Regions from separate parts of the Massilia sp. CCM 8734 genome, predicted to be linked through region 2. Evidence: predicted binding sites of a transcription regulator. Region 2 holds the regulator's gene; the other holds the start of a gene.
What was found. Region 2 encodes FNR, which switches genes on or off when oxygen is low (the NO sensors DNR and NnrR bind a similar motif). Its sites were predicted from a motif close to TTGATNNNNATCAA; they were not measured.
Positions count from the first base shown of each region.

Region 1: a site for FNR is predicted at 3,388-3,401, ahead of F2P46_RS15115 (CsgE family curli-type amyloid fiber assembly protein). Genes of this name have one in related genera too.

Region 1 covers NZ_WHJI01000014.1:84,141-98,760, reverse strand. Annotated here, with positions in the region: gene F2P46_RS15130 (TonB-dependent siderophore receptor) at 1-397, shown strand, start outside; gene F2P46_RS15125 (PepSY-associated TM helix domain-containing protein) at 399-1,655, shown strand; gene F2P46_RS15120 (carboxylesterase/lipase family protein) at 1,687-3,204, opposite strand; gene F2P46_RS15115 (CsgE family curli-type amyloid fiber assembly protein) at 3,522-3,929, shown strand; partial or broken gene F2P46_RS15110 (curli assembly protein CsgF) at 3,919-4,365, shown strand; gene F2P46_RS15105 (CsgG/HfaB family protein) at 4,388-5,287, shown strand; gene F2P46_RS15100 (hypothetical protein) at 5,478-6,002, shown strand; gene F2P46_RS15095 (hypothetical protein) at 6,079-6,657, shown strand; gene F2P46_RS15090 (STM4011 family radical SAM protein) at 6,791-7,738, opposite strand; gene F2P46_RS15085 (STM4012 family radical SAM protein) at 7,732-9,111, opposite strand; gene F2P46_RS15080 (STM4013/SEN3800 family hydrolase) at 9,108-9,941, opposite strand; gene F2P46_RS15075 (STM4014 family protein) at 9,931-11,115, opposite strand; gene F2P46_RS15070 (STM4015 family protein) at 11,078-11,995, opposite strand; gene F2P46_RS15065 (calcium-binding protein) at 12,166-14,620, opposite strand, start outside.
Region 2 covers NZ_WHJI01000018.1:5,173-19,792, forward strand. Annotated here, with positions in the region: gene F2P46_RS17635 (DUF885 domain-containing protein) at 1-1,593, opposite strand, end outside; gene F2P46_RS17640 (hypothetical protein) at 1,901-2,572, shown strand; gene F2P46_RS38275 (hypothetical protein) at 2,653-2,781, shown strand; gene F2P46_RS17645 (DEAD/DEAH box helicase) at 2,854-4,101, shown strand; gene fnr (fumarate/nitrate reduction transcriptional regulator Fnr) at 4,298-5,065, shown strand; gene F2P46_RS17655 (hypothetical protein) at 5,105-5,632, opposite strand; gene F2P46_RS17660 (suppressor of fused domain protein) at 5,902-6,465, shown strand; gene F2P46_RS17665 (hypothetical protein) at 6,574-6,795, opposite strand; gene F2P46_RS17670 (FixH family protein) at 6,822-7,355, opposite strand; gene ccoG (cytochrome c oxidase accessory protein CcoG) at 7,388-8,791, opposite strand; gene ccoP (cytochrome-c oxidase, cbb3-type subunit III) at 8,788-9,723, opposite strand; gene F2P46_RS17685 (cbb3-type cytochrome c oxidase subunit 3) at 9,716-9,898, opposite strand; gene ccoO (cytochrome-c oxidase, cbb3-type subunit II) at 9,900-10,514, opposite strand; gene ccoN (cytochrome-c oxidase, cbb3-type subunit I) at 10,529-11,956, opposite strand; gene ccoS (cbb3-type cytochrome oxidase assembly protein CcoS) at 12,045-12,239, opposite strand; gene F2P46_RS17705 (heavy metal translocating P-type ATPase) at 12,239-14,620, opposite strand, start outside.

The DNA of each region.
Region 1 (14,620 bases), on a different contig from region 2:
GACGGGCGAACTGGCCAAGGGCTGGCTGGCCAGCGTCGGCTACACCCACCTGAAAGTGGAAGATGGCGAGGGCAAGAAGACCAAGACCTACGTGCCGCGCCGCCTGCTGCGCATGGCGAGCACCTACCGCCTGCCGGCCGTGCCCCAGCTCAAGATCGGCGCCAACCTGAACTGGCAGAGCGACATCGAGCGCGAGCAGAAACCGGGCATCGTCACGCGCCAGGACAGCTACGCCACCCTGGGCCTGATGGCGCGCTATGAGATCAACCGCAACATGACCCTGGCCCTGAACCTGAACAACGTGACGGACAAAAAGTACCTGACCTCGCTGTACTGGAGCCAGGCGTACTACGCGGCGCCACGCAGCGCCAGCGCCACCCTCAACTGGACATACTGATATGCGCCCCGCACTGGTCATCCTGCACCGCTGGTTCGGACTCGGCGTGGCGATCTTCCTGTTCATTTCCGGTGCAACGGGCGCCCTGATCTCCTTCGATCACGAGCTTGACGCGGCCCTCAATCCCGACCTGTTCCATGCCCACAGCGGCCAGGCGGCCCAGCGCCAGATCCCCGGCGCCGAGCTGGCGCGGGCGATCGAAGCGCTTGATCCGCGCGTGCGCATCGGCTACGTGATGACCGAGGTCGAGCCGGGCCACACCTCGATGATGTCGGTCGAAGGGACGATCGATCCGGCCACCGGCAAGCCGCACGAACTGGGCTTTAACCAGATCGGCGTCGATCCCGTGACCGGCAAGATCCAGGCCAGGCGCCAGTGGGGCGACATTTCGCTGGCGCGCGAAAACCTGCTGCCCTTCCTGTACAAGCTGCATTATTCGATGCATATTCCCGAGGTCAAGGGCATCGAACTGGGCATCTGGCTCATGGGCATCATCGCCATGGTATGGGTGCTCGATTGCTTCATCGCCCTGTACTTGTCGTTTCCCAACGTCCGCAGCTGGCGCAAGTCCTTCGCTTTCCGCTGGAAAGCAGGCGGCCCCAAGCTTAACTTCGACCTGCACCGCTCCGGCGGCGTGTGGGCCTGGCTGCTCTTGCTGGTGCTGGCCATCACCTCGGTGTCGATGAACCTGACCGACCGCGTGGTGCGCCCGCTGCTTTCGACCGTCTCCACACTCAGCCCGGATGCGTTTGCCGCGCGCACCATGAACCCGCCGGAAAAACCGATTCCGGCGCTCATCAGCCGCGACCAGGTGATGGCGCTGGCGCGCGCCGAAGGCAACAAGCGCGGCTGGACCGAACCGGTCGGCGGCGTGTTTTACGCCTCCGCTTACGGCCTCTACGGTGTCGGCTTCTTCCAGCCGGGCAACGATCACGGCGATGTCGGCCTGGGCAATTCCTGGCTGTATTTCGACGGCAAGGATGGTAACTTCGTGGCCGACCGCGTGCCGGGCACGGGCAGTGCCGGCGATATCTTCCTGCAACTCCAGTTCCCCCTGCATTCGGGCCGCATCGCCGGTCTGCCGGGCCGGATTGTCCTGTCGTTCCTGGGCGTGGTGGTGGCCATGCTGAGCGTGACCGGGGTGATTATCTGGGTGCGCAAACGGCGTGCGCGGCTGCTTGCCGCGCGTGCTCCCGGCGCAAGCCAGGTTCCGGCGCGCCAGCGGCTGCCTCAGGGTAGCGGCGCCGTCCTCGAATAAGGCGGCCAAGCTGCGCCAGTGGCCCCACGCATCAGCCGGGCGCCACTGGCGAGGCCGGATAATCGCGTTCCTTGTACATCAGCTCGCAGATCGCCGAGCGCAACCCCTCCCCGGTGCCGATGCCTTCCGGTGCGACCGACAAATACGTCCCCCGCGCTCCCATGGCCGGCCACGGCGGCAAGCCGCTGCCGTTCGGATCTCCCTTGCGCATGAAATTGGCCCAGTAACGCTGCAGCGGCGGCCAGGCGGCGTCGATGGCGCTCGCCGGCACCGCGTTATACACGTAGTGCATCTCGCTGGTGTGTTCGGGCGGCCGGCCTGATCCGGGCACGCCGAAACCGAATTCGTAACGCCACACTTTCGGGGTCGCCTTGAGCATGCGGCCGGTCAGCCAATGGACCGGGCAACGAAACCACATATCGGTCAGGAGCTGGGTGGGCATGCTGCCCAGGCGCGCATCGTCGCTGTAGAGCGCGCGCGCGGCGCCCGCCTGCGCACCGAATGCCGACGCCAACATGGCGGGGACGACGTCCGGCTTGCGGTCGGCCCCGAGCTCCTGGCGATTGTTGCCGATGATGATGGCGAGGCCACGACCGGCGCCGTTGGCATACGCCTCGTTATAGGCATACGGCAACACGTAGCCGTCGACGACCTGTTGTTCCCACAAAAAACTCTGATCGATGCCCGTGCGCACCGGCAGCTTGAGCCCGGCCTTGATCACCGTGTCGGCCGGCAGCGCCCGCAACTGGGCCAGGCCGGCCGCGCCCGGCGGCAACTTCAGCCGCTCCAGCACCACCTTGCCGAGCTCCTCGTTCTGCTGCGCCGTCATGGGCGCGCCCGGCGCCGCCGCTTGCAGTATGGCTTTTTGAAACAAGCCCTTCGCCAGCGGCGAGATGGTCAGCAGCAGCGCATCGAAGGCGCCCGACGAATTGCCGCTGATGGTAATGTTGCCGGGATCGCCGCCGAAAGCGGCAATATTGGCCTTGACCCACTTCAGCGCGGCAATCTGGTCCAGCAGGGCATAGTTGCCGGACGTCTTGTTCGGACTTTCCTCGCGCAAGGCATCCAGGCCCATGAAGCCGAACAGGCCCAGCCGATATTGGATCCTGACCAGCAGCACGCCTTCCCTGTGCAGGGCGTCTTCCGCCATATTGCCCGCCCCGGCGGCGGAGTTCGAACCGCCGTGGATATAGACCAATACCGGCAGCCTGCTTTTGCCGGCGGCGGCCGGCGCGCGGATCGAGAGCGTCAGGCAATCTTCGCTGGCGCCGGCAAGAAAATCGCCATTCCAGCCGACATTCTCCTGCACGCAAGCGGACGCCGGCTTGCGCGCGTCGAGAACGCCGCTCCATGGCGCGCGCTCGGCCGGCGGTTTCCAGCGCCGCTCGCCCGCCGGCGCGGCCGCGTAGGGGATGCCGTAGTAAATGCTGCTGCCATCGGCCATGACCAGGCCGGCAAGACTGCCTCCGCTCACCTTCAGCGTCGCCGGTGGCGCCGGGGATGCCGCTACCGCCGCTGCAAGCATGCCAGCCAGCACTGAATTAGCCATTGCCAGGTCTCCCTTGTGGATGCGATGCGATGCGATGCGATCGATTTTGCGCCCGGCATGCCGCTGGTGCAATAGCCAACAGCGCCAGGGACGACACTTTGTTCAGCTGCAACAGTACGGTGCGCATGCCCGCAGCGGCTGGCACGAGCGAATATTGCAACAAGCAAATCTTCTGCGATGCAGTTGATAGAAGACAATAATTTCCTATGCGAATTAACTCATGATTACTGCAAGCACAGCCCTGGCGGCGGTCACGACGTCATCGGTGCCATCCCCTTGTCCCCGCCATGCAATTGCCAGCCCCCTTAAGGATGCCAATGACGTTTTCGCGCATGCTCTCGACAGGCTTTATCCTGACCCAGCTGGCGCTGGCGCACTGCGCAAGCGGCGCCGAGCCAGACCGATCAGGCGGCATCGTCACCGATCAAACCACCTCGGTTGCCGGACAAGATTTCTACAGGCAATTTACTACCTTGTGGAGCGACCGCCCCCCGCTCGAGTTCTTCTCGATCACGGTGCTCGAACGGCCGTCGGCGCGGCGCGGCAGGCGCATCGTGGTCGAGTACGCGCAGCGCACCTTGTTCGAGGCCCAGCTGCCGGCCAGCCGCGCAGGCATCGAGCAGGTCAGCGACGACGCGGTGCAGATTGTCTACGAGCACATGGCGAATCAACTGGTGCAACGCCTTCTTTTCAGCGAACAAGACCTTGCAGCCGATGAATTCTGAACACGCAGCGGAGACCCATCTCATGAGACACCTGAAACACGCCGCGCCATGGATCGCGGCCATCTGCCTGGAGCTGAGCGCACAATATGCCGGCGCGACCGAGATGGTGTATGTCCCGGTCAATCCCGCGTTCGGCGGCAGTGCGCTGAACGGCCAGATCCTGCTCAGTGCCGCCCAGCTCACCAACAAGCACAAGGACCCGGCGGCGGTGCAAGCCGGCGCCGCCCGGGCCTCCCCCTTGCAGCAATTTACCGACATGCTGGAGCGCTCCATCCTGGGCCAACTGTCGTCCGCCGCCACATCGGGGGTGATGGGTTCCGGCGGCAAGCTGCGTCCCGGCAGCGTGGAGACCGGCAACTTTCGCATCGACATTGCCGACAGCGGCGGCGGCGTGCTGACCATCACCACCACGGACAAGCTGAGCGGCGCCAGCACCACCTTCCAGGTGGGGGGGGGCAATGACGACAGCATGCATGCAGGCGGGTCGCCGGGCGGCCAGGCTGGGGCTTGGTGCTGTCGGCGCCATCCTGCTCGCCGGCGCGGCCGGCTGTACGACAAGCCCGGCCACCACCCGCGCCCCCAGCGCAACAGTGGCGCCGCGCACCGGCATCACGCGCGACCTGGCCCGCCTTCCGCTGCCAAAAGGGAAGATCGCGGTTGCCGTGTACGGCTTCCGCGACCAGACCGGCCAATACAAACCGGCGCCCGACAGTTCGTTTTCGACCTCGCTGACCCAGGGCGCGGCCTCGATTCTGGTCAAAGCGCTGATGGACTCGCGCTGGTTCGCCCCGGTCGAGCGTGAAAACCTGCAGAATCTGCTGACCGAAAGAAAGATCGTGCGGGCGCTCGAAGCGCCGCAGGAGAAGGATCAGCGCCCCGTGCAGATCCCGCAACTGACGCCGGCGTCGATCATTATCGAAGGCGGCCTGACGGCGTACGAAAGCAATGTGCGCACCGGCGGCTCCGGCGCGGTGTTTCTCGGTGTGGGGCTCTCGACCCAGTACCGGGTCGATCAGGTCACCCTGAATCTGCGCAGTATCGACATTCGCAGCGGCAAAGTGTTGAACAGCGTCTCGACCACGAAGAGCATCTACTCCTTCGAAGTGCGTCCCAGCGTCTTCAAGTTCGTCAATTTTAAAGACCTGGTGCAATTTGAAGCCGGCATCACCCGCAATGAACCCGCCCAGCTGTGCGTGCGCGAAGCGCTGGAGGCCGCCGTCATTCACCTGATCGTGCGGGGAATCGAGGACGGCAATTGGGAGTTGCAACACCCACAGGAACGCGCCCATCCGCTGATCCGCTCGTATGCGGCCGGCGATGCCGAAACGCTAGCCGAGGCAAGCGACGCCATTCCCTAGTGTCCCGAGTTAGAAATTCGTTGATGATTAAATGTGGTGAAATCGTAACGAGACAAGGAACAAAGCGCAGACAGGCCGAGGCCTGGCGAGCATTTGTGACGCAGTATCGGTGCGATTGTCGCCATATTTATTCAACGAATTTCTAACTCGGGACACTGGTTCATCACCGCTTGCGCCATCCGGAGAACGCATGATGCAGTCCAAACACAAGCACGGCCCCGACTGGCTTCGATCCTGGCGCCGGACCCTGCAAACGGCGTGCATGGCGGCCGCGCTGGCCGGCAGCGCCGCCGGCGCCTGGGGCGGCGATCTGGCGGCCCCGGAACCGCCCTTCGCCGTGGAGGCGCGGCGCGGCGCGAGCGTCTGGCAAGACGGTCAAGGCCATCGCGCCGGACTGGACCAGTGGGGCGCCTCGCACGCGGCGCGCAGCCAGCAAATCGGCATCGAAAACCGCCTGCAGGCGCAGCAATCGGGGCATGGCAACGCGCTCGACCTGATCCAGCGGGGCAGCGACAACGTGGCAATCAGTGTCCAGTCGGGCCAGCTCAATCGCGCCGAGCTGGACCAGCACGGCGCCGCCAATCACCTCAGCGTGACGCAAACCGGCAGCGCCAACGGGGTGTTGATCGAGCAAAGCGGCGACGGCAACCGCGCCAACATCGTGCAGCACGGCGCACAGTCGACACTGGTCGTGCCGCCAGCTGGGCGACCGTAATGTATTTAGCGTGATTCAGTACTAAGGCCACTGAATCGGTTTTTCTTCACGGCCTTTCGTTCAAGGAGAAAACACCATGAAACAAGCACTCCGTTCTATGTCGCTCACCCTGGTCCTTGCATGTGCCGCATCGGCTGCTTGGGCGGGCGACCGCATCTTGATTTCACAGGAAAGCAGCGCCTCCGCGATTACGATCCAACAAAGCGGCAATACCGGGGAAAACATGGCGGTGGTGCATCAAAGCGGTGCTTCCTACGGCGACGAGAGCCAGATTGCCACGATTCACCAGACAAATGTCTACGGGTCGCAGGCCGTGATCGTTCAGCTCGGGGGCAATAACCAGTCCACGATTATCCAGCGTGACGGCGGCGCCATGACAGCGGAAATTATGTCGTACGATGGGATTGGCAGCAGAGGAAATACTTTCATGATCGAGCAAACCGGCTTCAGTGTACAAGCCCGTATTCAGGACAGGGGAACCTCCAACAGCCGGGCCGATATTACGCAAATCGGTTCGGCAATGAGCGCCGACATCGTCCAGTCCGGCGTCAACAACATCGCCAGCATCACGCAGGTCGGTAGCAACCTCAATGCGTCGATCATGCAAGGTCCTTACGCCACCAACAATGTCGTCACGATTGTCCAACGCCAATGACTTGCTTAACACCTTGATCGTTCAATCCGGACTGAAAGTGAGGCCTTGCCTCACTTTCCCTCAGCTAGAATCGGGCCGGTCCCCAACTGACGCGCAAGGTGCCGCGCCGGCGCGCTCCGCAGCCCTTCACCGATCACCCCTGCGCCGGCCGCAATGGAATGCGCGCCAACACACCGGCGCCGAAGTCATCATAGAACGGCAAGTCCTGCCGGTGCGCGTAACCAATATAGCAGTCGCATTTGCGCAGGCGGCTGCACGGTTTCTCGACGAGCATGTTTTCCAGGCTATCCTGGTACAGATTACCCAGGCGCTGCGGCAAGAAATGGCAGCGCTGTACCTCGCCATCCCCGTCCACCGACAGCGCCTCCGAACCGGCCCGGCAGGCTTTGCCGCGTGACATCTCGGGATTGCGGCTGTAGCTGAACCACGGATCGATCGCATCGAGCCAGGCCAGGTCCTCGGCCTGGTAATACCCCGGCGCGCGCCGGTCGTAGGCGTTGAGCCAGAGATAGTGCTGCTCCGGCAATGCAGCGCGCAAGGCGCGGATATCATCGAAATGCTCGGGCATGGCGACGATGCCCACCGAAAAATCCACCCCCATGCGCGCCAGCCGCGCGCAGCGCTCGACAAAGCGCTCCAGCCGCACCTGGCTCGGATGGTAGGTGCACCACAGCCCCACCTTGCGTCGATCGGCCTGCTCCAGCCATGCCAGCGGCCCGGACAGATTGGTCTGGATCGCCACCTGGCGCACATGGGCCATGCCCGACAGGGCCGTGATCGCATCGCGGTAATGGCGCCGGATCATGCCTTCGCCCCACGGCGTGAACAACACGCTGATGGGCCGTTCCTGCGCGCCCACCCAGACGACAAAGCGCGCCACTTCGGCCGCGTCGCGCGCCAGCTTGGCCCGGCTGTCGCGCCGTTTGGCGAAAGGGCAATACGCACAATCGTAATTACATCCGGACAGCGTTCCCCGATACAGCAGCGAGAGCACCGGCTGCCGCGGCTGCTGCCCCGGCATCTCCGCTTGCCGCGCCGGCTGCGCCTGGTCAAGCGCGGCAGCCGGCAGCATGCTCAGCATGTCGTGCCGCCGTCGGCCATCAAGTGGCGCACCTGGTCCGACGCCAGCCACGGACCGATGGTATCGGCGTAACCATAGCCGCGATCGTTCAGGCGCAGGATCGTCGCGCCCTCTTCCAGCAAGCCGAGGGCGCCCAGTTCATGCAGTTGCGGCAAGTCCTGCATGCAGTCGCCGCCGAAGCGCTGCGTGTACGCCGCCGGATCGAGCCCGGGATCGGTCAACAGCGACTGGATCACGTAACGGCGCCGCTGCTCGTCCGGCCCCAGCGCAAAACCGTGGTGCGCATGGGTAAAACTGTCGGCGTCCAACGCCAAATAATTGTCGATGATGCCGATGGTATCGGCCCGCCCCACCGCGTAATCGGTCGAATAGTGCAGGTCCCGCGTGTACGAACGCGCACCGGTACCGAGCCCCACCATGCCATCGTTCTGGCAGCAGTAGGACGGCCCGCTGTCGCTCGGCGCGTGCGGCGCGCGGAACATGCGCATCGACACCTGCACGTAGCCGCGCGCGCGCAAATGATCGCGCGCGGCCTCGTACAGCTGCATGCGGCTGTCGCCTTCCTGGTTCAGCACAATCGGATCGAATGAGGCCGCCCCCTTTCTGTTGGCAATCTTGCCCAGCCCCGTATGCTGGCGCACGTACAGCGGATACAAATACAGCTCCTCCGGCCTGAACGCCAGGGCGCTGTCGATCGACGCCAGCAAGCTCTCCACCGTTTGCCCGCCAATGCCGTAAATCAGGTCGAGATTGAGCGTCGGGAAACCCGCATCGCGGATATAGCCGATCGCCCGCGTCACCACCTCGTTCTGCTGCGGCCGCGCCAGCGAGCGCATCTCGCCCGCCGCGAAGCTCTGGATACCCAGGCTCACCCGGTCGATGCCCATGCTGCGGCACACCGCCATGCGCTCGGGCGTGACGGTCTCGGGCGAGGCTTCGATGCCGGCCGGCGTGCTCTGCAGATCGATGCCGAGAATATCGCGCGCGCCCTCAAGCAGCGTTTGCAACTGCGCCGCCGACAAGAACGTGGGCGTGCCGCCACCGAGCGCAAAGCGGGCAAACTTGCGCTCGCCCAGCACCTGGTCGAGTGCACGCATCTGTTGGACCACCTGCGCCACATAACGTTCCACCATCTCCGGCGTCGGGCGCGCCATCGCGAACAGATTGCAAAAGCCGCAGCGCATTTCGCAAAACGGAATGTGGATGTAGGCGAACAGGGCCGAGCGGTCCTGCGCCGCCCACAGCTGCGCCAGGGACGCCGGCGCGGCCAGGGTGCGGTACGCCGCCTTGTGCGGATAGGAATAGGAATACGCCTGGTACGGCGTGTGACGCATGCGCTGGGCGAGCGTGCCGGGAGTGGCGGAATGATTCATGGCGTCGTTCCCTCAAAGTCGATAAAGAAATGGGCGTATGGAACGTTCCATACGCTTTCATGGGCGATGCGGTGGCCGCGAAAGCCATCCTCACCATACGCGCTGCCATGGTCGGAGCAGACGATGGCAAAGGTCGGCGCGCGCGCCGCGCAAGCCGCGAACAAGGGCGCCAGCGCCCCGTCCACATAGCGCAAGGCGGCGGCATGGCTGTCGATATTGTCGCTGGTGCAGCCCGGCAGGTAGCCACGGTTGGGCGAATGAATCGCCGCGACGTTGATGAACAGGAATACGCGCTGCTGGCCGAGCGCGTCCAGGCGCGCAATCGCCAGCGCCACCTGGCGCTCGGTCGAATGCCGGCCGTCCACGCCGAGCGAACGCTTCCAGTGGCTTTCCTGGAACATGCCCGGCAGCACGCAACCGAGTGCCGTTTCCTTGTTGAAAAATCCGACGCCACCGATGCAGATCGTGCGATAGCCAGCGCCAGCCAGGCTGGCCGGCACGCTTTCCTGCGCAAACTCATGGGTGTGGGCCGAGGTCGTCTCGCTGCCCCGGAATGACGTGGCGAACAGGCGCGGATGGCGTCCCGGATGGTCGGGCGTGGGCAAGAAGCCGGCAAAAAACGCGTGATGCGCCGCATACGTAAAGCTGGCCGGGCTGTGGCGGCGCTCCCAGCCGCCGGGCGGCAGGCGCGGCCCCAGCACCGGCAACTCGCCCGCCTCGTACAGGCGCTGGGCCACGTCGTAGCGCAGGGTGTCGAGCGTGATGAACACAATGTCGTGGCTGCCGACCACCTGGTTCATGTCGGGAATCGAACGGGGATCAGGCTTCATGGGATGCAAAACTGTGCAACTGGGCCGCGTAAGTATCGCGGCCCTGCCACAGCAACTTGGGCAGCAGGTCGCCGAAGGCGTTCGCTTCGAGCACATGGGCGCGCCCCTTGCGCACCACCAGATCGAGGCCGATCACGTGGCTATGCGGGAAGGTGGCCGCCGCCGCGCAGGCGGTCCGCTCCAGCACGGCCAGGTCTTTCTCGCCCAGCAAGCTGGCCACATCGGCGCGCTGGTTGTCGAGGTGCAGATTGGTCATCATGCGCGCGCCAACCCGCGCCACGCGGTGCGCGGCCTGCCCGCCCAAGGTCACCACGCGCACGTCGAAATGCCCGTCGCCGTGGCGCGGCTTGGGAATCCACGCCTCGGCATAGGTTTGCTGGCGCGCCAGCAAGTCGATCAAGCGGGCAATGTCGGCCTGCGCGTTGTAGGTGCGCAGGCGCTTGACGTTGTACAGGCGCGCCCCGCCCTCGCCGTGCACCAGGTCGGCCGAACTGGTGGCTTGCTCGGCCCCGCGCCCGTTGCGCCGGTACGCCACCACGCCGGACGCGCTCGATCCGTAACGCGTTTTCAGGAACACTTGTTGCAGGTCGTGCTCGTCCAACACCGCGCGCAGGTGCGCATAGCCCTCGATCGGGCCGAGCAAACCCGGAATGGGAATGCCGCGCTCGGCAAAATGCCGCTGGCAAGCCAGCTTGTCTGTCATTAACAGCAGCTCATGCGGCGAATTCATTACTTGGACATGGGGCAGCGCAGAAAGTTCAGCCGCCACCCTCCCGAGCGCCAGCGACAAGCCGGCAAACCATTCGCCGGAGACGGCGATTTCGCCCCTGTCCGGCAAGCGCGGCACGGCACGCCCGAGGGCGTCGCAGCCCTGCCGCATCAGCCGCGCATGCACGCGCGCATCGTCGCCCGTCGAATCAATCTTGAACACGCACGGCCGCGCCAGGCTGGCCGCCAGCAGGGACGGCTGTTGCAGCCATTCGCACCAGTCGAGCACCAGCGCCGGCGGCAGGCCGAGCGCGGCGCGGGCCGCCTGCGTCAGCGTTTCCCGCTTGTCGCCACGCACGCCCAACAACACCAGGGGCAAGCGTTCGCCGCCGCCATCGCCTGGCATGCGCGGCAGGCCGGCTGCACCGTTACTCGGAAACAGCAACGTAGCGATCGCCGTCGTCATCTTCGTCTTGCGGATCGGACAGATCGACCGTGATCGGCAGCGATTTGAGCTTTTCCTGCCATTCTTCGGAAATGTAGTGATGCTCCAGGTTCAGTGTCTTCAGCTTGGGCACGTACGGGCTGTTGAACAAAGCTTCGGCCCCGACGTCGCCAAGGGTGCCGAGCGACAGGTCGAGCGTTGTCAGGCAGCCGACCAGCTCGTAGCCGGCCAGCCACACGGCCAGCTTATCGGCGATCTCGGCATTGCGCAGGCCCAGGTACGCCAGGGTCGGCGTGCGCAGCTTGGCCACCAGGTCCTGGTAGAGCGCCACATTGCCCGAAAAACCGTAGCCATCCGTACCGAGCCACAATTCCAGATGGCTCAGCGCAGGCATTGTCGAGGCGGCCAACGATTGGACCACGCTGTCCGGCAAGCCGCCGCTTTCGATGGTCAAGGTGCGCAGCTTGGCATGGGTGAACGGTTGGAACTTCAGCTCGTCGGTACCACGCACGCGAAACTCTTCCAGCTGCGGGAAAGCGTTCAGCAGCGGCGTCAGATCGCTCTGCACAATCCAGGAAATTTCGCGCTCTTCGTATGTCATGTCGCCGATGAACAGGGCGCGCAGGTTCGGCAGCTCGCCGGCGTGCCGGACCAGGGTTTCGACTAGCGCGGCCGAGCTGACGTCGGATTCGTCGCTCCACGCGCCGATAATGAGCGCGCTCAGCTGGGATTTGTCGATGAGGCCGAGGAATTCTTCGATCAGCTCCGACATCGATTGCTCATCTTCGTAGTCGAGCGACAGACGGTAGACGGTATCGTCCGACAAGGTGACCGGCTCGGCGGGATCGTATTCCGTGACCGTCCGGTTGAAAAAGGTGACAGTTTCTTCTGAAATCGGCATGGTGTGCGTCCGCAAAAAGGTAAAAGCCGATGGCGCCCATCGCCCTGGCAATCTTAAAATTTTACCATGCCATGGAAATATTTCCGGCTTGCCTACGCGGCGCGGCGGGCGCCAACAACAAAAAACGCAGCCCTGGCACAGGCTGCGTTGTCTGTTGCGCGCAAACCGGCTTAGGCCGCCTGCTGCTGCGTGCCCACGAGAATGAGCTCGGCAAAGGCATCGAGGTGGTTTGCGGTCCACACCGAGGTCATCGCATACGGGTCGCTGTCGCCAGCGCCGGCGATCAGGCTATTCATGCTGATAGTAGACACCAGCACGCCCGACTGGTCGATCAACTGCACTTCCTTCATGTTGACGCTGGCATAGTCGGCGATCGTGACTTTGGCGAACGACACCTTGTCGTTGACGTAATTGATCACCAGGTCCTTGCCGCTGATATTGGCCTTCACGCCGGCCGCCTGCATCGTCACGCCCGAGAAAATGCTGTTGGCCGCAAACTGGAGGATGTCGTTGCCGCCCGCGCTTTCGTAGATCGTATCCTTGCCGTCGCCCATCGAGACCACGTAGGTGTCGCTGCCGCTGTCGCCGCGCAAATCATCGTTGCCCATGCCACTGTACAAGGTGTCGTTGCCGGCGCCGCCGTGCAGGTCGTTGTCGCCGGCATACTTGTAACCGATCAGATAGGCAAGGAAGCCGCCGACCAGGCCTTCGGCGCCATTGAAATCGCCGAAGTCCATGTCCAGCCCCAGCTTGTCGGTCAGCCACGCCAGCCCGTCGAAGGTCGCCTCGCTGCCTGCGGCAACCTTGCTGCCGAGGAAGCTGGCGCTGTCGGCCAGCGCGCCGGCCACGTCGGCGTCCGCCACGTAGCTGAAACCCTTGCCGATGCCGGCCACCGCCGTGTTGACACCGGTCGAGATACCATTCATCGCACCCTTGATGCCGCCGGCCACGTTGAAGTCGCCCAGTTCCACCCCGGTCACGCCCGACACCGCATCGAGCGCCTTGCCGCTCACGCCGTCCAGGCTCGTGCCCAGCGCAGCGGCGCTGGCCGTGGCCGCCGCCAGCTTGGCCTTGATGCCCGGACCCATCTGGTCCCAGCCGGTCGACAAGTCCTTGAGCATGCTCTCGCCCAGATACTTGCTGACATCGGCAAAGCCGCCACCGACCGCACCGCCCAAGGTGGCCGCATTTTTGCCCAGCAACTGGGTAATCACGCCCCAGCCCATGCCCATCATCACGTCGTCGCCATTGCCGCCGCTGATATAGGTGCCGGCGTTGGTGGCGAACACCGTATCGTTGCCCTCGCCGCCCAGCAACACGTTGCCGACCAAATTGAGTTTGCCCAGGCTGCCGCTGGTCAAGGCTTTCACCTGCGACGAGGCGAAGTTGTAGTTCATGGCCGCGCCGACCCAGTCGCCGGCCGACTCGTAGTCGTTCTCGACCAGGCTTTCGACGGCGTTGAACACCGTCATTTCGGACAGGCCGATGATGACGTCGTTGCCCGCCCCGCCGATGGCGATATTGTTCTGCGCAGCAGTGACGATCACATCATTGCCCTCGCCGCCCATGCCGACCGTGGTGGTGCCTGCCAGAACCACGGTATCGTTGCCGCTGCCGGCGTGCACGAAATTGAAGCCCGTATCGGCGTTCACCTTGGTCGACGACACCACTTCGTTGGCGCCGTTGGTCGTTTCGCTCTTGTAATCGAGCTTGCTGCCGGCATTGACCACGATCACGGTATCGTTGCCGCTGTCGGCCACCAGCACGTTGTGCGAGCCGTACAGCACGGCCGTATCGTCGCCGCCCCCGGTCCAGGCCACGTTCGCCTGCGTGTCGAATTTGGTCGTGCTGGTGGTCGTGGTGTCGGCGCCTTCCTTGCCGCTTTCGGTGGTTTTCTCTTGCGAGCCGTACGATGCCATGACCAGCACATCCTTGCCGCTGCCGCTGATGGCAATATTGTCCTTGCCGACGACCGTCATGACGTTGTTGCCGTCGCCGCCCAGCAGCACGTTCAGGTTCGACTTGCTGGCACCGGCCGAGCCCACGCCAATCGCGGTGAGCACATCGTTGCCGCTGCCGCCACTGATCAGGTTACCCTTGCCGACGGCGGTGACCACGTTGTTGCCCTCGCCTGCCACCACCACGTTGTACGAGCCGAGCGCGGTCACCACATCGTTGCCGGCGCCAGCCACAATGCCGGTCTTGCTGCCCGCCGCACTGATGACGTCGTTATCGGCCCCGGTCACCAGCAAATTGTTGCTGCCCAGTGCCGTGACGACGGTCGCGCCGCTGCCGCCGACCACCACATTGTTCTTGCCCATCACGGTCACCACGTCGGTGCCGCCCTGGCTGCTCGCCGCTGCGCCCAAACCTGCCTTGCCGACCAGGTCAATGGCGGCAACGCCGGCGGCGATCGCATCGACCAGCCCAACGGCAGTGGCCGCCACTTCGGCGTAATTACCGGTTACCACCAGGTTGTTGTTACCGGCTGCGGTCACGAGATCGACGCCGCCATCGGCCCACACAATATTGTTGGCACCGGCTGCGGTGACGACGTCGTTGCCCGCACCGGCCCACACCACGTTGGTGGAACCGAGCGTCGTGACCACATCATTGCCGCTGCCG
Region 2 (14,620 bases):
GATCGCTTGCTGGCGCGTCCAGCCTTTGCTGTGCAAGCCGGTGTCGACCACCAGCCGGCGCGCGCGGAACAGTTCGGACCCGAGCGCACCGAGCAGCCCCGGCACGTCGCCTTCGTACCAGCCCTGCTCCACCGCCAGCCGCTCGGTGTACAGCGCCCACCCTTCGGAGTGCGCGCTGCCGCCACCAAAAATGCGCTGCGTGCGGAACTTCGGCAGGCCGCCAAGCTCCTGCTGGATCGCGAGCTGGAAGTGATGCCCCGGCACCGCTTCGTGATACGCCAGGCTGCGCATGCGGATCATGTCGAACGCCGGCCCGCGCAGCGGTACCCAGAAGATGCCAGGCAGGCTGCCGTCCGGCGCCGGCACGCTGTAGTGCGCCGAGGCGCTGCCTTCGGTCAGCGCCGGTTCGCGCCGCACTTCCACCGGCGCGCGCGGCATCAGGTTGAATAATGCGGCGCTGCGCTTTTCCGCATCCTTCACCATGGCGACGTAGCTGGCAAGGATCGCCGCGCGCGGATCGGGTCCGGCGGCCGGCTGGAAGGTTTTGTCGAGCGCTTTCATGCGCACGTCGATGCTCCCTTCGGTAAACCCCAACTGGCGCAGGTGGCGGTCCATCTCGCCTTCGATGCGCGCCACTTCGCGCAACCCGATCGCGTGGATCTGCGCCGCGCCCAAGGTGGTGCCGGTGTAGCTGGCCAGTGCATGGCTGTAGGCGGCGGCGCCGTCGGGCAGGCGCGCGATGCCGGCTTCGTCGCCGGTCTTGGGGTGCAGTTCGGCCAGCAGCGCCTGGGTCCTGGCGTAGGCCGGCAAAATGCGCTTGCCGACGATCGCCGTGGCCTGGTCGATGGCGGCGGCGCGCGCTTGCGGCGTCAGGTCGGCCAGCGCGGCGCTGCGCTCGGCCAGCGACAGCACCAGCACGTTTTTATCGGCCGCTGGCTTGAGGAAGGCGTCAACCTGCCCCTGCGCGCGTTCGAGGATGAAGCGCGGCGGCAGCATGCCGCGCGCCGCGGCCGCACGCGCCCGCGCGCTGGCCTGGTCCATGCGCTCGCCGATCTGCGCCAGGCGCGCCAGGTAGCTCTCGACATCGGCCGCGCGCCGCAGCGGGTGCGCGCTGGTCATGAAGTTGACCAGCGCGATATGCGTGCCACCGAACTGCGAGAACACGAACGCGTGCTCGTCGAAACGCTCGCCGGCCAGATGATTGGCCAGCGACCAGCGCATGGTTTCGGCCGACACGCGGTCGGTCGCATCGAGCGCGCCGGCCAGAAAGCGGTCCAGGCGCGCCACCCCGGTCTTGGCCAGCGCCGTGTAGCGGGCGCGCTGCGCCGGCGTGATCGGGGCCAGCTGGCGGTCCAGCGCCTGCTGTTCGGCGCCGGCGAAGTACTGGTCGACCGTGGCGCGTTGGGGCGACAGGCGCACCCAGTCGGCGGCAAAGCGGTCGGCCCATTTGTCGAAGGCGCTTTCACGGTTCTCCATGCCGGCCGGCGCGCTCGCGCCAGCGGCCGCAAGCACCGGCAAGGCGGCGCCGAGCGACAGTGCCACCAGCGCGGCGGTCAGGCAGGGCGCGATGGCGCGGCGGAACGGTGTATGCATGCGAAAGTCTCCTGGTGGGTATCATCGGCGTTTTGCCGCGACAGAATTTATCATGGATTCCGACAAGAAACCACCACAGCGGAAACCAGCGCCGCCCTGGCGTTTCGCCCGTCAATACAGGCCAGACACCGTTGCCGTGCGCGCCGCCGCCATGCGCCGCGGCGACAAACAACGACAATTGCTTACCTTAAGGGACTGGATCGCCAGCCCCGACTGGAGTAGCATGGCGAGCCACGATGCCAGCGCGTCTCGCCGCCTCAACCGGTACAATGCCGCCATCGCCCAGTCATTCGTCAAAGGTCATTGCATGTATATCAAGAATACCGTCATGGCGGTCGCCGCCCTGTTGCTCGCCGCCAGCGCGCAAGCCGAAGTCGCCGTTACCGCCGAAGTCGGCACCACGGGCGTCGGCGCCCATCTGATTTTCCCAATGGAAAAAACCCTGAACGCCCGTTTCGGCGCCAGCTACTTCCAGCACAAGTACAACGATACCGCCAGCACCCTGAGCTACACGATGAAGGCCAAGCTGCAAAATATCGATGTGCTGTTCGACTGGCACTTGATCGATAACAGCCCGTTCCGCCTGACCGGCGGCGTGGTGTACAACGGTAACAAGATCAGCATGGTGGCGCGCCAGGATTCGAACGGCTTTTTCAACATCAACGGCAAGCAATACGCCGCCAGCCAGGTCGGCATCCTCAACGGCGGGATCGAGTACAACAAGGGCGCGCCGTATGTCGGCGTGGGCTGGGGCAATGCCTTGAGCACCGACAAGAAGTGGCAGCTCAGCGCCGATCTGGGCGCGCTGTGGCAAGGTCACCCGAAGGGCCGCTTGACGAACTCGCAATGCACCGCTGCGGCCGCCGCCTGCGCCACCCTGGCGCGCGATGTCGCCACCGAGCGCGTGAAGATGGAAGCCGACGTCGAGGCCTACAAGGTTTATCCGGTCTTGCGCGCCGGTATCAGCTACCGTTTCTGACCGGCAGGCACCAGGTAAGGAACAGCGCGCCGCGCGGGCGTGGTTTTGGGTAGGATATCCTTTTTACAAGGGAGTGCACCATGAAACCACGCTTTCACTCGCTCGCGGCGCTGGCCGCCTGCTGCATGCTCGTTCTGGCCACGGCCGCCTGCGGCGACAAGCCGGAACCGACCAAGCCCCAAGTGGCGACAGCGCCATTGACCCGGTAGGCTTTTGCGCCACGGCAAGCGCCGGACAGAGTAAACTACGCCCTTGTTCTTTCGCTGCAAGGTCGCTTCCCCATGTCTTTTGATTCCCTCGGTCTGATCGATCCCCTCGTGCGCACGCTGGACGCGCTCGGTTACCGCACGCCCACGCCAGTGCAGGCGCAAGCCATTCCCGCCGTGCTGGCCGGGCGCGACATGATGGCCGCCGCCCAGACCGGCACCGGCAAGACCGCCGGCTTCGCCCTGCCCCTGTTGCAGCGCCTGACCTTGCAGGGCCAGGTCGGCGCCAATGCGGTGCGCGTGCTGGTGCTGGTGCCCACGCGCGAACTGGCCGAGCAGGTGCACGAGAGTTTCCGTGCCTACGGGGCTGGCTTGCCGCTGCGTACCCACGTGGCCTACGGCGGCGTGAGCATCAATCCGCAGATGATGAAGCTGCGCAAGGGACTCGACGTGCTGGTGGCCACTCCCGGCCGCCTGCTCGACCTGTACCGCCAGAACGCGCTCAAGTTCGACCAGCTCGAGACCCTGGTGCTCGACGAAGCCGACCGCATGCTCGACCTGGGTTTTTCGCGCGAACTCGACGCCGTGTTCGCCGCCCTGCCGAAAAAACGCCAGACCCTGCTGTTTTCGGCCACGTTTTCGGACGAGATCCGCGCTTTGGCCGGCAAGCTGCTGAGCGACCCTTTGAGCATCGAGGTCAGCCCGCGCAACAGCACCGTCAAGCGTATCCGCCAGTGGGTCGTGCCGGTCGACAAAAAACGTAAGCCGGAACTGTTCTTGCACCTGCTCAACAAGCACCGTTGGGGCCAGGTGCTGGTGTTCGTCAAGACGCGCAAGGGCGTGGACCAGCTGGTCGAGACCTTGCAGGCGCAGGGCGTCGCGGCCGATTCGATTCACGGCGACAAGCCGCAGCCGGCGCGCCTGCGCGCGCTCGAGCGCTTCAAGGCCGGCGAAGCGAAGATCCTGGTGGCGACCGACGTGGCCGCGCGCGGGCTCGATATCGACGACTTGCCGCAGGTGGTCAATTTCGACCTGCCGATCGTGGCCGAAGACTACATCCACCGCACCGGCCGCACCGGCCGCGCGGGGGCCTCGGGCGAAGCGGTCTCGCTGGTCTGCGCGGACGAGGTGCAATTGCTCGCCGCCATCGAAATTCTGACGAAGCAAACCCTGGAACGCATCGAGGAGCCTGGTTTCTCGCCGGAACACAGGGTGCCGCTCACCAACACCACCGGCGAGGTGCTGAAAAAACCCAAGAAACCGAAGAAAGCCAAGGTCAGCGGCGACGTGTCGACGGTCGACGTGCGTTTCCGCCCGCGCTGAGGCCGGCGCCGCGCCATGCGCAGGGGTATGGATCGCGTTGTTAGGACATGCACAACGCAAATCTGCATAATGCATGCCCGGCCGGGAAAAACAGTCATCTGTATCGGGGAAACAGCCCCATCTGTTCCGGTATTCGCCCGTGCGCCGGGGTCGCCGTGGGGTATCATACGGCTCAAGCCACAAACCGTCAGACCCTATGCCTCAGCCTCTCCCCTTCGTTCCGGCAGCCATGCTCAACGTCGCCGCACTCAAGGCCAGCTGCGCCGGATGCAGCATGCATCAGCTGTGCCTGCCGATGGGACTCGAAAACGATGACATCAGTCGCCTCGACAACATTATCGGCAAGCGCCGCCGCGTGCTGCGCGACGAGCGCCTGTACCAGATGGACGAGCCGTTCCGCAACCTGTACGCGATCCGCTTCGGCCACTTCAAGACCTACCAGGTCAACGCCAACGGCGAGCAGCAGATCACCGGCTTCCAGATGGCGGGCGAACTGCTGGGGATGGACGCCATCAGCGGCGACCGCCACCATTGCGACGCGGTCGCGCTGGAAGACAGCGAAGTGTGCGAAATCCCGTTCGAGCGCCTGGAAGAATTGTTTGGCGAAGTGCCGACCCTGCTGCGCCATTTCCACCGCATCATGAGCCAGGAAATCACGCGTGAACAGAATGTCATGCTGTTGCTGGGAAATATGCGGGCGGAGCAGCGCTTTGCCGTATTCCTGGTCAACCTGTCAGCGCGTTATGCGGCGCGCGGTTACTCGGCCACCAGCTTCCAGCTGCGCATGTCGCGCGAAGATATCGGCAATTACCTGGGGTTGACCATCGAAAGCATCAGCCGCCTGCTGTCGCGCTTCAAAAAGCAGAGCTGGATCAGCGTCGACAAGCGCGAACTGACCTTGCTCGACCCGGCCATGCTCAAGGCGCTGGCCGCCGGCACCGAACAGTGCAGCCCGATGGCGTGAGCCAGGGGCGCCCGGCCAGGGGCACCCGGCAAGGGGCTCTCAGGCTGGCAGCCCGCCGCGCGCCAGCGCGGCTGATCCCTGCGCGAGCCAGGTGGCAAGGTCGGCTTCCAGGCTGCCACTGCTGCTCATGGCCAGCACCGAGCATTTTGGATGCCCGGTAAAGCGCAACACCACGAGCGGTACGCCGGACACCGCCATGAATACCCGCTCGCCCTTGCTGGCGTTGAACCATCCCGAATAAAATCCGAAGCCAGCGATGCCGTTGCGCTTGGTTGTGATGCCAAGGCTGCGCACGTCGGGCAGGCGCTCGATGGCGGGCGCCCGGATGTCGGCGCGCGCCAGCCGGAAGGTGTAGAAGGCATGCCTGACCACAATGGCATCGGCGCCCAGTTCGACCGAGTGACGCATCAGCATGCTGGCGCAGAGAACCAGGGCGAATAATCCCGATGCCAGCAGTATGCCGCCGACCAAACCGGTTTCCATGGCATCCGGCGCTTTTTGGTGCGGAGTCAGGTAATAGAAGAACGTGGCCAGCAGGAGCGGCAACGCGATCAGCATGCCGATCAAAAAAACTTGCTTGTTGGAAGTTGGAATGTCGGTTTTCATCATCTGGGTATCCCGTCATGGCATGGTTGGCTATATTTATCAGACAGTATAGTTCCAGAACGCGCTGTAAACAGTCCGTTCGCGTCGGCGCAGGATGCACCGCCTTGGGTGCCGATGCAGACATGTCCGAGCAGGCAGGGGAGCCACTCACGGTCGCCTACAAGCTGCCAACACTCCCGGGCAGAAGCCCGTTAAGAACCCGATTAACAGATACCGCAACGAAGTTGGAAATGACAACAACACAAGCGCACAAAGATTGGGTAAGTTTTCTTCGCCACCAGATTGGGGGGGAGTTCGCTGTCACCAAGTACGACGACGATGAACGGACCACAAGCATCCCCATTTATTCGAGCCAGACGGAAGGAGGCCTGGTTGGCGCAACGGTCGGCCTGATGGACCTTGACCAGAGCAGAAATCCTGCCGTCCAGATCCGCACAGAAATCTTGATCGACACGCGCATGGACGACGCGCGAGGGCTTAATCTACTCTCTACAATCGCCTTTTATATCATAAAAAGTCAATGGCGGGTTTCACCTGGGACCGTCTTCGAAGAAATTGGCGGGATGTACTTTCCCGGCACTCCGCTCCGTCATATTTACTTTACCGCCCCGTATCAATGGGACGGCATGTCCAAAGTCGTATTGAGCGACCGAACCATTTTCCCTCTGATCGCCATTCCAATTTCGACAGCAGAGGCAAATCTGGCGAGTCAAGATGCTGGAAACGCACTCGAATCACTATGGGATGCCAATCGCGTTGACGTTTTGGACTGGAATCGAAAAAGTTCTGTTTAACGCCAATCGTAAAATATCGGGAAAGCGCAGGTCGACAAATGCCTGCCCTGCCATCTCGGGCTATCAAAGCACATTGAAAAACGCGCGTCGGCCTTTTACGACGAACGCTTAAAACGGCGGATGCGGATCGTCCGGCACCACCACCAGATAATAGGTCAGCATGCTGGCCAGCGCGCAGAAGATCCAGAAGAAGAAAAAGCCGATCGTGTACACCGCCATCGGCGACAAGGCCAATTCACCCAGGTGCAGTTCTTCGCGCGGATCGAACAGCGCAAAGAAACAGCCTTCGGCCAGCATCGCCGCCAGGAAAGCGGGCCACAGTACTTTCATCGCAAGACGCATCGACACTCCCCCGTTTAGTTGGCTGGTTGCTGCACGTCGGCCTTGATCGCCAACGCCTGCTCGCGCGGCCAGTGCCAGGCCGCAGCCAGGCGCCAGTCAAGCTTGCCGCCTTCGACCACCACCTGCCAGCGCGCCCGTTCGAGCAGCGGCAGCGCCACCGAAAAACGCCCCTGCGCATCCGGGATCACGTCCAGCTTGCGATCCTTTTCAGGCTGGGTGGCGTGCGCCAGGTGGATGCTGAATGGCGCGCTCAAAGGCTGCCCGCCGCTGCTCAACATCCCGGCCAGTTTTTCAGTGGCCGGATCGTAGCGCGCATCGAAACCGAGGCGCATGGCGCTGGCCGCGCGGTCGCGCCGCAAGTCCTGGTTGATGGCCTTGCCCTTCTTGTAGTAGTCGTCGACCACCATGGCGTCCTGGCCGCGGTAGGCCACGACGCCGAGATTGACGCCGGCCACCACCACGATGGCGGGACCGAGCATCAGGAGCCACGGCCAGCGGTGCTTGTACCACGGCCCGGCGGGGGGAGTCAGGGGTGAGGCGGTTTGCATGCGAGTCTCCTTTTTTGCTTATTTTGGCACGATTATTTAGGCACGATGAACACGGCTTTTTCACGCACCGTGAGCGACGGGTCGTCCACCGCGGTGATCTCGAACTCGATCTGGTTCGAGCCTTTGGCCGCCGCGCCCCGGTCGACCTGCACCCGCACCGGCACCGCGCGCGTGCTGGCGCCGTCGAGCACCGTCTGGTCCGGCGTGGCCAGGCGCACCGAATCGAGGCCCGAGACCTTGATGCGGAAGCTATGCCCCTCTTCCGCCGTATTCATGATCTGCAGGCGGTACACGTTTTCGATCAGGCCATCGCCCACTTCGCGCCCCATCGAACCGCGGTCGCGGATCACGTCGACCTTGAGCGGGGTGCGCAGCGCCAGCGCGGTGCCGAAACCGGCCACGATCAGCACCAGCAGCCCGGTATAAATCAGCACGCGCGTGCGCAGGATGCGCTGGCCGATGCGCTTGGCCGACCACTTGTTGTCCATCGCGTTGTCGGTCGAGTAGCGAATCAGCCCGCGCGGCAGGTCGATCTTGTCCATCACGCCGTTGCAGGCGTCCACGCAGGCGGCGCAGCCGATGCATTCGTACTGCAAGCCCTTGCGGATGTCGATCCCGGTCGGGCACACCTGCACGCACATATTGCAGTCGATGCAGTCGCCCTTTTTCTTCGCTTCTTCCGCCGTGGCCTTGGGATTGATGGGGCCGCGCGGTTCGCCCCGTTCCTGATCGTAGGTGACGATCAGGGTGTCCTTGTCGAACATGGCGCTCTGGAAGCGCGCATACGGGCACATATATTTGCACACCTGCTCGCGCAGCCAGCCGGCGTTGCCGTAAGTGGCAAACGCATAAAAGCCGATCCAGAACCATTCCCACGGTCCCAGCGCAAAGGCGCCGATGTTCGCCAGGAGCGAACGCACCGGCGCAAAATAGGCCACGAAACTAAAGCCCGTAAACAGCGCCACCGCGCCCCACGCCAGGTGCTTGGCGGTCTTCCTGGCCAGCTTGTCGGCGGTCCAGGGCTGGCGGTCGAGGCGGATGCGGGCGCTGCGCGCGCCTTCGATCTTGCGCTCGATCCACATGAAAATCTCGGTGTAGACCGTCTGCGGACAGGCGAAGCCGCACCACACCCGTCCCGCGATCGCGGTGACGAGGAACAGCAGGTAGGCGGCGATGATCAACAGCGCCGCCAGGTAGATGAAGTCCTGCGGCCACAACACCATGCCGAAGATGTAGAACTTGCGCGCACCGAGGTCGAACAGGACGGCCTGGCGGCCGTTCCAGTTCATCCACGGCAGGCCGTAAAAGACCAGCTGCGTGATCCACACGCAGGCCCAGCGCAAGCTTGCGTATCGTCCTTTTGCTTCGCGCGGATAGATTTCCTCGCGCGCCGCATACATCCGGATCACCGCCGGCTTGGTGGGGGCCTCGTTCATTTGGCAGCTACCTCCGCCACTTGCGGCTTGGCCGGATCGTTCGACAGGCTCCAGACATACGCCGCCAGAACGTGCACCTTCGACTCGCCCAGGAATTCGTGGAAGGCGGGCATGGTGTTGGTGCGGCCCTTGCGGATCGTTTCCATGATCGTCTCGGCGCTGCCGCCGTACAGCCAGACCTTGTCGGTCAGGTTGGGCGCGCCCAGTGCCTGGTTGCCGACCCCGCCGGCGCTGTGGCAGGCGATGCAGGCGGCAAACTTGGACTTGCCGAAGGAAACCTTGATCGGATCGGCCGTCAAGCCCGACAGGCTCTTGACGTAATGCGCCACGTTCTCGATATCGGACTCGGAGCCGACCGCCGCGCCCATCGGCGGCATCATGCCGTTACGGCCCTTCATGATGGTTTCCTTGATCACCGAGGGCTCGCCGCCGTGCAGCCAGTCCTTGTCGGTCAGGTCGGGATAGCCCTTGTTGCCGCGCGCATCGGAACCGTGGCACTGCGCGCAGTAGGTCAGGAACATGCGCTCGCCGATAGCATGCGCCTGCGGATCGGCCGCCACGGCCTTGAGGTCCTCGCTGGCGTATTTGGCGAACAGCGGGCCGTAGTCGGCATCGGCCTTGGCCAGCTCCTGCTGGTATTCGCCGGTCGACTTCCAGCCCAACTTGCCGGCGTAGCTGCCCAGCCCCGGATACAGCACCAGGTACACCAGCGCGAACACGATGGTGATGTAGAACAGCCACATCCACCAGCGCGGCAGCGGGGTATTGAGTTCGGTCAGGTTTTCGTCCCACACGTGGCCGGTGGTGCCGTCGCTGCCCGGTTCGACCGTGTGGGTCGATTGCGACCACAGCAGCACGCCGCAGCCGACGATCGCCAGGATCGTGATGATGATGATGTAGAGGTCCCAGAAACCACTGGTGAAATCAGCCATGACCGCTCTCCCCTGTGTTGTCCTCGTTATCGTCCGCAAACGGCAGCGCCGCCTGCGTTTCGAAGTCCTTGTTGCCCTTGAGGACAAACGTCCACAGCAAAATGCCGCAGAAGGTGGCGAAGCTGATGACGGTCATTACGCTGCTCGCACTGTCAAAAATATGTTCGATTGCCATGTCAGTTCCTGGTTTTGATCTGGATGCCGAGGCCCTGCAAATAGGCGATCAGGGCATCCTGTTCAGTCTTGTCGGCCAGCGCGGCCGGTGCCTGGGCGATGTCTTCTTCCGAGTACGGCGTCGACAGGCGCTGCAGGGCGCGCATTTTCGGAATCACTTCGGCCGGATTGAGCTTGGTTTTGGCCAGCCACGGGTAGCCGGGCATGTTCGATTCCGGCACCACGTCGCGCGGGTTGTCCAGGTGGGTGCGATGCCATTCATCGCTGTAGCGGCCACCGACGCGCGCCAGGTCGGGACCGGTGCGCTTGGAACCCCACTGGAACGGACGGTCGTAGACGAATTCGCCGGCCACCGAATAGTGGCCATAGCGCTCGGTCTCGGCGCGGAACGGACGGATCATCTGCGAGTGGCAGTTGTAGCAACCTTCCCGCACGTAGATGTCGCGTCCGACCAGGCGCAGGGCCGAGTAAGGCTTCAGGCCGGCCACCGGCTCGGTGGTCGACTTCTGGAAGAACAGGGGAACGATTTCCACCAGGCCGCCGAAAGATACGACCAGCAAAACCAGTCCGATCAGCAGCCACGGGTTCTTCTCGATTGACTCATGTGAAAATTTCATTACAAGCTCCGAAATCAGGCGTGTGCAGGTAAAAGGGTCGGAATGCGCGCATCTTCGCTGGCGGTGCCGCGCATCGTCTGGAAGGTGTTAAAGGCCATCAGCAGCATGCCGGTCAGGTACAGCAGGCCGCCGCCGACGCGGATCACGTAGTACGGGTAGGTTGCCTTGACGCCTTCAACAAACGTGTAGGTCAGGGTGCCGTCGCTGTTAACAGCGCGCCACATCAGGCCCTGCATCACGCCGGCGATCCACATCGAAGCGATATACAGCACGATGCCGATGGTCGCGACCCAGAAGTGGGTATCGATCAGGCGCACGCTCCACATTTCCTTCTTGCCCGCCAGGCGCGGGATCAGGTAGTAGATCGACCCCATGGTGATGAATCCAACCCAGCCCAGGGCGCCGGCATGCACGTGGGCGACGGTCCAGTCGGTGTAGTGCGACAGCGCGTTGATGGTCTTGATCGACATCATCGGGCCTTCAAACGTAGCGATACCGTAGAACGAGAGCGACACGATCAGGAATTTGAGGATCGGGTCCGAACGCAGCTTGTGCCATGCGCCCGACAGGGTCATGATCCCGTTGATCATCCCGCCCCACGATGGCGCCAGCAGGATCAGCGAGAAGACCATGCCGATCGACTGGGTCCAGTCAGGCAGCGCGGTGTAGTGCAGGTGGTGCGGTCCCGCCCACATGTAGGTGAAGATCAGGGCCCAGAAGTGGACGATCGAGAGGCGATACGAGTACACAGGGCGTTCGGCCTGTTTCGGGATGAAGTAATACACCATGCCGAGGTAGCCGGCGGTGAGGATGAAGCCGACCGCATTGTGGCCGTACCACCATTGAATCATTGCGTCCTGCACCCCGGCGTAGGCCGAGTACGACTTCCAGAACGAGGCCGGCATGACCGCGCCGTTGACGATGTGGAGGATCGCCACGGCCAGGATGTAACCGCCGAAGAACCAGTTGGCGACGTAGATGTGCTTGACCTTGCGCTTGACGATGGTGCCGAAGAAGACGATCGCGTAGATCACCCAGACCACCGTGATCAAGAGCGCGATGGGCCATTCCAGCTCGGCGTATTCCTTACCGCGCGTGAAACCCATCGGCAAGGTGATGGTGGCCAGCACCAGGATCGCCTGCCAGCCCCAAAAGGTCACCATGGCCAGCGCGTCCGAGAACAGGCGCACCTGGCAGGTGCGCTGCACCACCCAGTAGGAGGTTGCAAACAGGCCGTTGATGCCGAATGCGAAAATGACCGCGTTGGTATGCAGCGGACGCAGGCGCCCGTAGCTTAACCATGCGATGTCGAAATTGAGGGCCGGCCAGGCCAGCTGCGCGGCGATGAAAACGCCGACCAGCATACCGATAACGCCCCAAAAGACGGTGGCGATCGTAAAGTATCTGACGATCTTGTTGTTGTAACTTAAAGCTCTGTCCACAAAGGCTCTCCTGAGAATGCAACGATGACAGCAGAAGAGTAAGTTTCTGGGACTCAAAAATCCTTGATGTGAATCAAAAACGCCGGAATCACTCGTTGTCGTTGCGCAATGAGGTCTGTGGTGTCTCTGATACGGCCGGCAGCTCTTCGTCGTCGAGCAGGATGCGCATGCCGGGCCCATCGAGGTCGTCGAACTGGCCGCTGTCGGCCGCGCCGAAAAACACCCATGCCGCCAGGATGACGATGAACACGCTCAGGGGGACCAGCAGGTAGAGCGATTCCATTATGCGGTCCTGGCGCGCCGCAGGCGCAATGCGTTAATGACAACCACGGCGGAACTGAGCGACATGCCCGCCGCCGACAGCCACGGATTGATCAGCCCGAAGGCGGCCGCGGGAATCGCCACGCAGTTGTAGACGCTGGCCCAGGCCAGGTTCTGGCGGATGATGCGCAGCGCGCGCGCCGCCCCGAGTGCCGCGTCGTCGAGCGACGTCAAGCGGTTTGAGAGCAGCACGCAGTCGGCCGAAAGCTGCGCCAGCGCGGCCCCGCCGCCCATGGCGAACGAGACATCGGCCGCGCGCAGCACGGCGGCGTCGTTGATGCCGTCGCCGACCATCGCCACCACCGCGCCCTGCGCTTGCAGCTGCTGCACATAAGCGAGCTTTTGCTCCGGTAGCTGCTGGCCGATGGCGGTCTCGATGCCGAGCGCCGCGCCGGTGCGGCTGACCACGCTCTGGTCGTCGCCGCTTAACAGAATGACGCTCTGGCCACGCGCCTTGAAGCGCCGCACCACCTCGGGCGCATCGGCGCGCAGGGCGTCGGCCAGTTCGAAGCGCGCCAGCACGACGCCGTCGACGCCGAGGTAGACATTACTCACATCGGGCCAGCGCGCGGCCGGCGCCGCGCCCGCGTAGCCGTCGCGCCCGAGGCGATAGCGCACGCCGTCGATCGTGCCTTCCACGCCCTGCCCGGCTTCGCTATGGAGCTCGGTCGCGTGCGGCGCGCCGCTTGGGGCGGCAGTGCGGATCGCCAGCGCCAGCGGATGGGCGCTGCCCGCCTCCAGCGCCGCCGCCAGTTGCAGGCAGCGCGCCGCGTCCAGCGTCGCCAGCGGTTCCACATGGCGCAGCACCGGGCGCCCTTCGGTCAGGGTGCCGGTCTTGTCGAACACAATATGGGTGGCGCGTTGCAGCGTTTCGAGCACGTGCGGCTGCACCACCAGCACGCCGCGCCGCACCAGCGCATCGGTGGCGGCGGCCAGCGCGGTCGGGGTGGCCAGCGACAGCGCGCACGGGCACGACACCACCAGCACCGCGATCGCCACCTGCCAGGCGCGGCTTGGCTCGACCATCTGCCAGCCGATGAACACCGCCACCGTCAGCAGCAGCAAGCCCACCACGAACCAGGCGGCCACCTGATCGGCCCACTGGGCGATGCGCGGCTTGCCCTGGCCGGCTTTTTCGACCAGCTTGACCAGGCGCGCCAGCGTGCTGTCGCTGGCCACGCGCGTTACGCGCAGCACGATGGCCTGGGTGGTGTTGATCGCGCCGCCGGGCAGCTCGTCGCCCGGCACGCGCGCCTGGGCGCGGCTTTCGCCCGTCAACAGCGCCAGGTCGACGTCGGAGTGTCCTTCGAGGATGATGCCGTCGGCCGCGACCGCGCTGCCCGGCTCGACCAGGATCACGTCGCCCTCGGCCAGGCTGGCGGCGGCGACCATGGTGGCCTGGCGCGATGTTGGCCAATCGGCCAGGCGCTGGGCCGCCGCCGGCAAGGCGCGCTGCAAGTCTTCCAGCGCGCGCGCCGCTTTGCGGCGCGCCATCATTTCGAGGTAGCGGCTGGCCAGAAGCAGGAAGATGAACATCGTCACCGAGTCGTAGTACACCTCGCCCGTGCCGCGCAGGGTCGCCAGCACGCTCGCGCCAAAGGCGGCGCCGATGCCGATCGCCACCGGCAGGTCCATGCCCGGCATGCGCGCGCGCAGGCTGGCCCACGCCCCTTTGAAAAACGGCTGGGCCGAGTACAGCACCGCCGGAATGGTCAGCAGCAGCGAAGCCCATTGCATCAGGGCGGCCATCGGCGCGTCCATGGTGCCGTCGTCGGCAATGTAGGCCGGCAGCGCGTACATCATCACCTGCATCATCGACAAGCCGGCCACGAACAACTGGCGGAACTGCTTCTTGCGGTTCTTTTCCATCTGGGCGCCATGCAGCGCCGCTTCGTAAGGATAAGCGGTGTAGCCGATCCCGCGCAGGGCCTGGACGATGTCGCTCGGCTTGCAGGCGGCGGCGTCCCACGTCATGTGCAGGCGCTCGGTGGCCACGTTGACCTGGGCCTCGCGCACGCCGGGCAGGCGTGCCAGGCGCCGTTCGATCAGCCACACGCAGGCGGCGCAGCGGATGCCCTCGAGCGAGTACACGCCGTGCGAGTACACCCCTTCACGCTGTTCGCCCTGGGTCGCCACGACGGCGCTGTCGTACAGCGCCAGCTCGGGCGGCACCAGCTCCACGCCTTCGGCCCGGTCGGCGAACACACTGCGGGTGCGGTAGTAATCGGCCAGGCCGGCTTCGACGATGCCGTGCGCGACCGCTTCGCAGCCGGGGCAGCACATCGGGCGCGCCTGGCCATCGATGCGCACCGACCAGGTGGTCCCAAGAGCGACCGGCAGCCC